Regions from separate parts of the Rhodovulum sp. ES.010 genome, predicted to be linked through region 1. Evidence: riboswitches for the same ligand, from Rfam matches in the RefSeq annotation. Region 1 holds a riboswitch; the other holds the start of a gene.
The links. A riboswitch is a leader RNA that binds a small molecule or an ion and turns the genes downstream of it on or off. The one in region 1 is predicted to bind thiamine pyrophosphate.
Positions count from the first base shown of each region.

Region 1 (4,205 bases):
AACGCCTGGTAGATCGCCAGTTCCACCGTGGTCGCCCGCGGCCCGCCCCCCAGCGTCAGCGCCACGGCGAAACTGGTGGTGCAGATCAGGAAGACGACCAGGAACGCCCCCGGCAGAACCGCGCGCAGCATCGGCCATTCCAGGCGCCGCGCGACCTCCCCCGGCCCGAAGCCCAGGGCGGCGGCCAGCCGGAACCGCTCGGCCGGGATCGCCAGCCAGCCTTGCAGGATCAGCCGGGTCGCCAGCGGCAGGTTGAAGAAGACATGCGCCAGCACGACCCCTTCCAGCCCGTAGATGTCGATGGGGCCGAGGCCGAACACCGCCAGCGCCCGGCTGACCAGCCCGCCCCGCCCGAACACCGCCAGCAGGCCGATGACCGCAACGATCACCGGCAGGATGAAGGGCGCGCCCAAGAGCGTGATCAGCAGCCCGCGCCCCGGGAACCGCCGCCGCGCCAGGGCACGCGCGACCGGCACCGCCAGGGCGACGCTCAGCGCCGCCGAGATCAGCGCCTGTGTCACCGTGAACCGCAGCGCCGCCCAGTCCGCCGGGCCAAGCGCCGCCGCCCCCTCGGCCCGCCAGGCCACCGCGCCAAGCGTGCCCAGCGTCAGCGCCAGCATCACCCCGCCGGCGCCGACCCCGGCCCACACCCCTAGCGGCTGAGCGCGGCGCGCCATGCGGCCATCGCCTCGTCCCGAATGGCATCCGCCTCCCCGGCCGGAAGCAGAAGGGCGGTTTCGGGCCGGATCAGGGTCTCGAACCCGTCCGGCAGGCCGCCCTCGGGCGTCACCGCCGGATACATCCAGTTGGTCGTCGGGATCACCGACTGGAAGGCGTCGGACAGCATGAAGCCGAGGAAGGACCGCGCCAGGTCCGGCTGGTCCGAGCTGGCCACGCGCCCCGCCACCTCGATCTGCATGTAATGCCCTTCCTCGAACGCGGCGGCGGCCTTGGTCTCGTCGCCCTCCGCGATCAGGTGATAGGCGGGCGAGGTGGTGTAGCTCAGCACCATGTCGGCTTCGCCGTCGATGAACATGCCGTAGGCCTCGGACCAGCCCTTGGTGACCGTCAACACATGCGGCGCAAGCCCCGCCCAGATCTCGGGCGCGCGGTCGCCATACGCGGCCTCGACCCAGTAGAGCAGGCCGAGCCCCGGCGTGGAACTGCGCGGGTCCTGGATCACGATCTTCAGATCGTCGGACGCGGCGGTCAGGTCCTCGAAGCTGCCGGGCACGTCCTCCAGCCGGGCGGTGTCGTAGACGAATGCGAAATAGCCCCAGTCATAGGGCAGGAAGGTCTCGTCCTGCCAGTCCACCGGAAGGTCGAGCTCCGGCGGCTCGATCCCGTGGGGCGCGAAGAGCCCGCTCTCCGCGGCCGCCGCGGTCAGGTTGGTGTCGAGCCCCAGCACGACATCCGCCTCGGTGCGCGCCCCTTCCAGCCGCAGCCGCGCCAGAAGCGCGGCGCTGTCGCCGGCCGCCACGAAGCGCAGGTCGCAGCCGCAGACCTCCTCGAAGGCGGCTTCCACCTGCGGCCCCGGCCCCCATTCGGAGACGAAGCTGTCATAGGTATAGACGGTGAGCACGGGGGTTTGCGCCCAGGCCGCGCCGGCGCAGCACAGCCCCGCGGCGATGATCGGAAATCTCATGGTCCTCCTCCTTTGCAGGGGCGGACGGGCAAGGGTGGATGTTCTCCATGGACCTTCCCTCCGCCGGTTCTAACCGGGTCAGGTTCGACGGGTTCGCGCAGGCGCGCATCTCAGCCCCATGGGGCACCCCGAGGTAAGCCGAACCCTAGAGCGCGCCCCCGCCCCGCGCAAGGGAAAGCGCTTGAGGGGGAAGGGCGGCACGGCTATGCCGGAGGCGCTGAGAGGAGAGCCCGCCCATGAGCCTCAACACGTTCGGCCACCTGTTCCGGGTCACCACCTGGGGCGAAAGCCACGGCCCCGCGCTGGGGGCCACGGTGGACGGCTGCCCGCCGGGCGTCGCGCTGGACGCGGGCGCGCTGCAACACTGGCTCGACCGCCGGAAGCCGGGGCAGTCCAAGTTCACCACCCAGCGGCGCGAGGCCGACGCGGTCGAAATCCTGTCGGGCGTGTTCGAGGGACAGACCACCGGCACGCCGATCCAGCTGATGATCCGCAACACCGACCAGCGGTCCAAGGATTACGGCGACATCGCCGAGAAATTCCGCCCCGGCCATGCCGACATCACCTACTGGCAGAAATACGGCATCCGCGACCATCGCGGCGGCGGCCGGTCATCGGCGCGCGAGACGGCGGCGCGGGTGGCCGCGGGCGGCGTGGCGCGGGCGGCGCTGGCGGCGCTTGCGCCCGGGGTCACGATCACCGGCTACATGGTGCAGATGGGGCCGCACGCCATCGACCGCGACCGCTTCGATTGGGCCGAAATCGGGTCGAATCCGTTCTGGGTCCCGGATGCGCAGGCCGCCGCCGACTGGGCCGATTATCTCGACACGCTCCGCAAGGCGGGCAACTCGGTCGGGGCGGTGATCGAGGTCGCGGCCCAGGGCGTGCCCCCCGGCCTCGGCGCGCCGGTCTACGGCAAGCTCGACACCGATCTGGCGGCTGCGATGATGAGCATCAACGCGGTGAAGGGCGTCGAGATCGGCGAGGGCATGGCCGCGGCCGCGCTCACCGGCAGCGCGAATGCCGACGAGATATTCATGGGCGAGGATGGCCGCCCGGCCTATTCCTCGAACCATGCCGGCGGCATCCTCGGCGGCATCTCGACCGGCCAGGAGATCGTGCTGCGCTTCGCGGTCAAGCCGACCTCCTCGATCCTGACGCCGCGCCGGACGATCACGAAGTCGGGCGAACCGGCCGAAATCGTCACCAAGGGCCGCCACGACCCCTGCGTCGGCATCCGCGCGGTGCCGGTCGGCGAGGCGATGATGGCCTGCGTCCTGCTCGACCACCTGCTGCTGCACCGCGGCCAGGTGGGCGAAAACCGCGGGAAGATCGGCTAACGGAACTTCAGCACGACGAAGGCCGCAAAAGCGCGGCGATCGGATTTCGGAACCCTCTGGAAGGCGCTTATCGCCTCCTCGACCCGTTTGATGAGGACAAGCACCTCGCTTCGCGTGAAGCGCGACCCGGGATCGTAATCGGCGCGATGCCGCGCGTCTTGCGCCTCTATGAAGAGAGCCGCGAAATCCTCAACATCCTTCGGGAATCTCTTGATCGTTCCGTTCTTGCATTGGTTCTTGGCCTGACCGTGGTCGATTGCACGATAGGCCTGCAACCAGGCCGGCTGCGAGCGCGCGCTCTTGGTGCTGCCGATGAGCATATCGGCGGTATTCCGGCACATCGCGTGGAAGACCGCATAATAGGCCGTGCTGACTGCGCGTTTCAGATCGGTCTGCCGGGGTTTCCCTGTAGCCTTGGCCAATCGTCTGGCCGTGGCAATGAGATCGGTCGGCTTCAGGCCGCTTCCCCCTCGAAATCAGCCTGTGAGATGAATCGGGTGTAGGGGAAGCGCTCGTCTCCCAAGTCGAAGAGACGAGACCGAAGATGTCTCGTGATCCCTGACAGCTTCGCGGCGTCCAAATCCTTGATTTCGGAGTCGAAGACCACCCTGACGAAGAAGACCTGATCGCCGTCGTGATCTTGCCCTTCTTCGACATCGACCCGTACGATCCTGACGTCCGCAAAGCGGTCACGAACCACTTCCTCGATGGCCTTTGCAATATTTTCCATAGCTTTAGGCCCCGCTCTCCGCCGTGCGCGTCATTTTATAACATGTAAGTCGTCTTGTGAATCCCTCAACGGCCCGTCGTTTTGACGGCGCTGAGCGTCTGCTTCGACAGCTGCACCGCGAGGATGCCGGCCATGATCACCGCCACACCGGCCACGTCCAGCGGCCCCAGCCGTTCGCCCAGCAGGATCGCCGCGATCGTCACCCCGAAGAACGGGCTGAGAAAGTGGAAGGTCGCGGCCCGCACCGCGCCCACCCGGCGGACCAGCAGGAACCAGATCAGCGTCGCGATCAGGCCGGGGAACAGCGTGGTATAGGCGAAGGCCGCGATCAGCTTCCAGCTCCATGTAACGGCCCAGGTCTCGCCGGCGGCCAGGGCCGCGACCTCCAGCGCCGCCGCGCCCATCAGCATCTGCAGCCCCACGATCATCAGAACGTTGCCGCCCGAGGACGCGCTGCGCACGGCAAGCGTGGCGGCGGTCAGCGCGAAGA
Region 1 is NZ_FSRS01000001.1:2,570,149-2,574,353, forward strand. Features, by position in the region: gene BUR28_RS12650 (thiamine/thiamine pyrophosphate ABC transporter permease ThiP) at 1-677, opposite strand, end outside; gene thiB (thiamine ABC transporter substrate binding subunit) at 653-1,645, opposite strand; TPP riboswitch at 1,684-1,786, opposite strand; gene aroC (chorismate synthase) at 1,882-2,985, shown strand; gene BUR28_RS12665 (hypothetical protein) at 2,982-3,407, opposite strand; gene BUR28_RS12670 (hypothetical protein) at 3,440-3,715, opposite strand; gene BUR28_RS12675 (DMT family transporter) at 3,781-4,205, opposite strand, start outside.

Region 2 (4,205 bases), 630 kb from region 1:
CCAGCAGGCGGTCGCCGCCCTTGGCCACCATGACCGGGTCGAGCACCACCGGCGCGGCAAGCCCCTCCAGCGCCTCGGCCACCGCCGCGACGATCGGCGCGCTGCCCAGCATGCCGATCTTGATCGCGTCGATGCGGATATCCGCGCGGATCACGGCGATCTGGTCGTCGACCATACCGGGATCGGTGAGTGCGACGCCGTGCACCCCTTGCGTGTTCTGCGCGGTCAGCCCGGTGATCGCGGCCATGGCATAGCCGCCATTCGCCGAGATCGCCTTGATGTCCGCCTGGATGCCGGCGCCGCCCGAGGGGTCGGACCCGGCGATGGACAGAATGTTCGGGATCATGTCTGACTCCATGCGTTCAGTAGCGCGCGGGTCGCGGCCTCGGGGTCGGGGGCGCGGCTGACAGCAGAAACGACGGCCATGCCCGCCGCCCCGGCCCGCCGCAGATCGGGAATATCGCCAGGTCCCAGCGCGCCGATGGCCACGGTAGGCACCGGCGCGGCGGCGACGATCCGGGCAAGCCCGTCGAACCCGATGGGCGCGGCTGCATCGGGCTTCGTCGCGGTCGCGTCGTGCACGGGACCTGCGCCGATATAGTCGACACAATCCGGGATCGCGGCGCATTGCCCGAGCGTCTCGATCGACAGCCCCAAAAGCGCGTGTGGCCCGATCCGGTCGCGCGCGGCCCGCGGGTCGCCGTCGCCCTGGCCGATGTGAAGGTCCGCGCCGGTGGCGCGGGCGACCTCCACCCGGTCGTTGACGAAGAGGCGCACCCTCAGAGGCCCCAGTTCGGCCAGCAACGCCTCGGCCAGCCGCGCGATCTCGGAATCCGGAGCGGTCTTGTCGCGGATCTGCACCGCCCAGGCGCCTCCGCGTGCGGCCGCGCGGGCCTGATCGATATGCGACAGCGGCGCGGCAGCGTCGGTGACGACGTAGACCGGCCCGATCATGCCGCAGCCTCGATTCGCGCGCCCGTGTCCACCGCCTCGGGCGTTAGGGCGTGAAGCGCGTCCAGGAAGGCCGGCTGGAAGCTGCCCGGTCCCGCTGCCGTTGCCCCCGCAATTTCGCCGGCCAGACCGAACGCGGCCAGCGCGGCGGCCGTGGCCTCCAGCGTCGGCTGGCCGACGCAGAAGGCCGCGATCACACCGTTCAGCGAACAGCCCATGACGGTGATACGCGGCATCAGCGGGTGCCCGTTCGCCACTCGGAAGGCGCGGGCCCCGTCGGTTACGTAATCCACCGGGCCTGTCACCGCGACCACGCCGCCCGTGCGCGCGGCGAGGTTGCGCGCCGCGGCCTCGGCGGCCTCGACGCTGTCGCCGGCATCCACCCCGCGCGCCGTGCCGCCAAGCCCAGCCAGCGTCAGGATTTCCGAGGCGTTGCCGCGGACCACCGTGGGCCGCAGGTCCAGCAGCCGGTCCGACAGGTCCTGCCGGAACCGCGTCGCGCCGACGCCGACGGGGTCGAAGACCCAAGGGCGCCCCGCACGCGCCATGACATCCGCTGCCGCCTCCATCCCGGCGGCCCAGTCCGCATCGGCCGTCCCGATATTGACCGTCAGCGCATTTGCAAGCGCCGCGAATTCGGCCACCTCGTCGCGTGCATGCACCATCGCGGGCGAGGCCCCGATGGCCAGCAGCACGTTGGCCATCATGTTCATCGCCACGAAATTCGTGATGTTGTGGATCAGCGGGCCCGTCTCCCGCATGTCCGAAAGATAACGTCCGGGGGGTTCCATCGCGCCTCCCATGGCGGGGGGCATGGCGGCCGGATGCACGAGCGGCGCGGCCACCATACAACTCCCTCCGCCGGCATGATCCGGTTCAGGTTCAAAGGGTGCTTCTCAGCCCGCTTTGCGCGGACGCCCCTGTTGCGTACGCCGGACGATGCAGGGCGCGGCCGGGCTTGTCAACCGGGCGCCGCGGCGGGCCGTCCGGCAACGCGCGATTGCCTTTGCCCGCGGAACCTGCTTGCATTCGTCCATGACGGTTGCCCCGAACGACCCCCTGCGCCTGTCGGCGGTCGACATGTCGCCGCGGCTTGGCAAGAAGCGCTATCACGCGGCTCTCAAAGAATTGCAGTTCAGCCTTCGGGCGATCCAGCAGGCCTATCTTTTCTCCGGCGACAGGGCGGTTCTGGTTTTCGAGGGCTGGGATGCGGCGGGCAAGGGCGGCACGATCCGGCGCATCTCGGCCGCGCTCGACCCGCGCAGCTTCAAGGTCTGGCCCATCGGCGCGCCCCGCGACTACTATCTCGACCGGCATTACCTGCTGCGCTTCATGGAGCGGCTCCCGCCGACCGGCGCGATTTCCGCCTTCGACCGGTCGTGGTATGGGCGGGTGCTGGTCGAGCGGGTCGAGGGGCTGACGCCCGACCACCGGTGGAGCGTGGCCTATGACGAGATCCGCGATTTCGAGCGGATGCTTCTGCGCGACGGCACCCGGCTGGTCAAGCTTTTCTTCCACATCACGCCGGACGTGCAGCTGAAGCGGTTCGAGGCGCGGCTGCGCGACCCGCTCAAGCGCTGGAAGCTGACCTACGAGGATTTCCGCAACCGCGAGAAATGGGACCACTACGTCGAGGCGATCGACGACATGCTGGCCCGCACCTCGACCCCGGATGCGCCCTGGCACGTGGTGCCCGCCAACGACAAGCGCTATGCCCGGATTCACGCGCTGCGCCTCGTCGTCGACGCGCTGAGCTACGGGATGACGCTCGAACCGGTCGTCCCCGACGGCAAGGTGCTGGACGCCGCCCACCGTGTTCTGGATGTCGATGACGACCTGATCGCGGATCTTCGCGGCCGAACCGACTAGGTCCGGAGGGCTGCAATCCCCTCGCGCCGCCCGCCCTCTGCCGGCCGCATCGGCGGGCGCGTCTCAGACCGGAATGAGGCTGAGCGCATGGAACAGCCCCGCCGACAGGAGCGCGGCGGCAGGCACCGTGACGACCCAGGCGGCCACGATGGTCATGAAATGCGACCGCCGGACCAGCTTGCGCCGGCGCCGCTCCTCGGCGGCCAGCCGCCTGGCGGGGGGGCGGCTGCGGTTGATCTGGCGGGCGCGGCGTTCCGCATGCCATTCGCGGAAGAAGCCCACGCCGAAGACCGCGCCCACGGCAATGTGGGTGGAACTCACCGGCAGTCCCAGCCAGGATGCGACGATCACCGTGATCGCCGCGGCCAGCGCCACGCAATAGGCCCGCATCGGGTTCAGCTTGGTGATCTGGCTGCCGACGATTCGGATCAGCCTGGGGCCGAACAGCATCAGGCCAAAGGAAATCCCGAAGGCCCCGATGATCATCACCCAGACCGGGATCGCGACCTCGCCCGCGAAGGCGCCGAATTGCTGCGCGTGCACGATCGCGGCCAGCGGCCCGACGGCATTCGCCACGTCGTTGGCGCCATGCGCGAAGGACAGGAGCGCGGCCGAGATCACCAATGGCACCGCGAACAACGTCTTGAGCGACTTGTTGCGGTTTTCCAGGCCGCGGGATTGCCGCCGTATCATCGGGGTCGCGGCGAGATAGCACGCGACGCCGACGCCGAGCCCGATGGTCAGCGCCGTGGGCAGGTCGATTTCGGCCACGCGCTTCAGCCCCTTCAGCGCGAGATAGGCCGCAAACGTGGCCGCCATCAGCCCGATCAGGACGGGCACCCAGGTCCGCGCCGCGGCGATCTTGTCATCGCGGTAGATGATGCGCCACTTGACGAAGGCCAGGACCGCCGCCGCGATCAGCCCGCCCAGCAGCGGCGAGATCACCCAGCTTGCCGCGATCGCTCCCATCGTGGGCCAGCTGACGGCCGTCAGGCCCGCCGCCGCGACACCCGCGCCCAGAACGCCGCCGACCACCGCATGCGTGGTCGAGACCGGCGCGCTGAACCAGGTGGCGATGTTCACCCAGATGGCCGCCGACAAAAGCGCAGACATCATCGCCCAGGTGAAGATCCGCGCGTCCGCCACGCTCGCCGGGTCGATGATGCCCTTGGAGATCGTCGAGACGACGTCGCCTCCGGCGATGAGCGCGCCCGCGCTTTCGCAGATCGCCGCGATCACGATGGCCCCGGTCATCGACAGCGCCTGCGCGCCCACCGCCGGACCCATGTTGTTGGCCACGTCGTTGGCGCCGATATTGAGCGCCATGTAGGCGCCGAAGGCGGCGGCCGCGACGATGAACAGCATCCCCGGCGTGACCCCCGTCA
Region 2 is NZ_FSRS01000001.1:3,197,340-3,201,544, forward strand. Features, by position in the region: gene thiD (bifunctional hydroxymethylpyrimidine kinase/phosphomethylpyrimidine kinase) at 1-346, opposite strand, end outside; gene thiE (thiamine phosphate synthase) at 343-954, opposite strand; gene thiM (hydroxyethylthiazole kinase) at 951-1,742, opposite strand; TPP riboswitch at 1,788-1,883, opposite strand; gene BUR28_RS15815 (polyphosphate kinase 2 family protein) at 1,987-2,820, shown strand; gene BUR28_RS15820 (inorganic phosphate transporter) at 2,884-4,205, opposite strand, start outside.
Region 2: another riboswitch for thiamine pyrophosphate. It lies ahead of thiM (hydroxyethylthiazole kinase); the one in region 1 lies ahead of thiB (thiamine ABC transporter substrate binding subunit).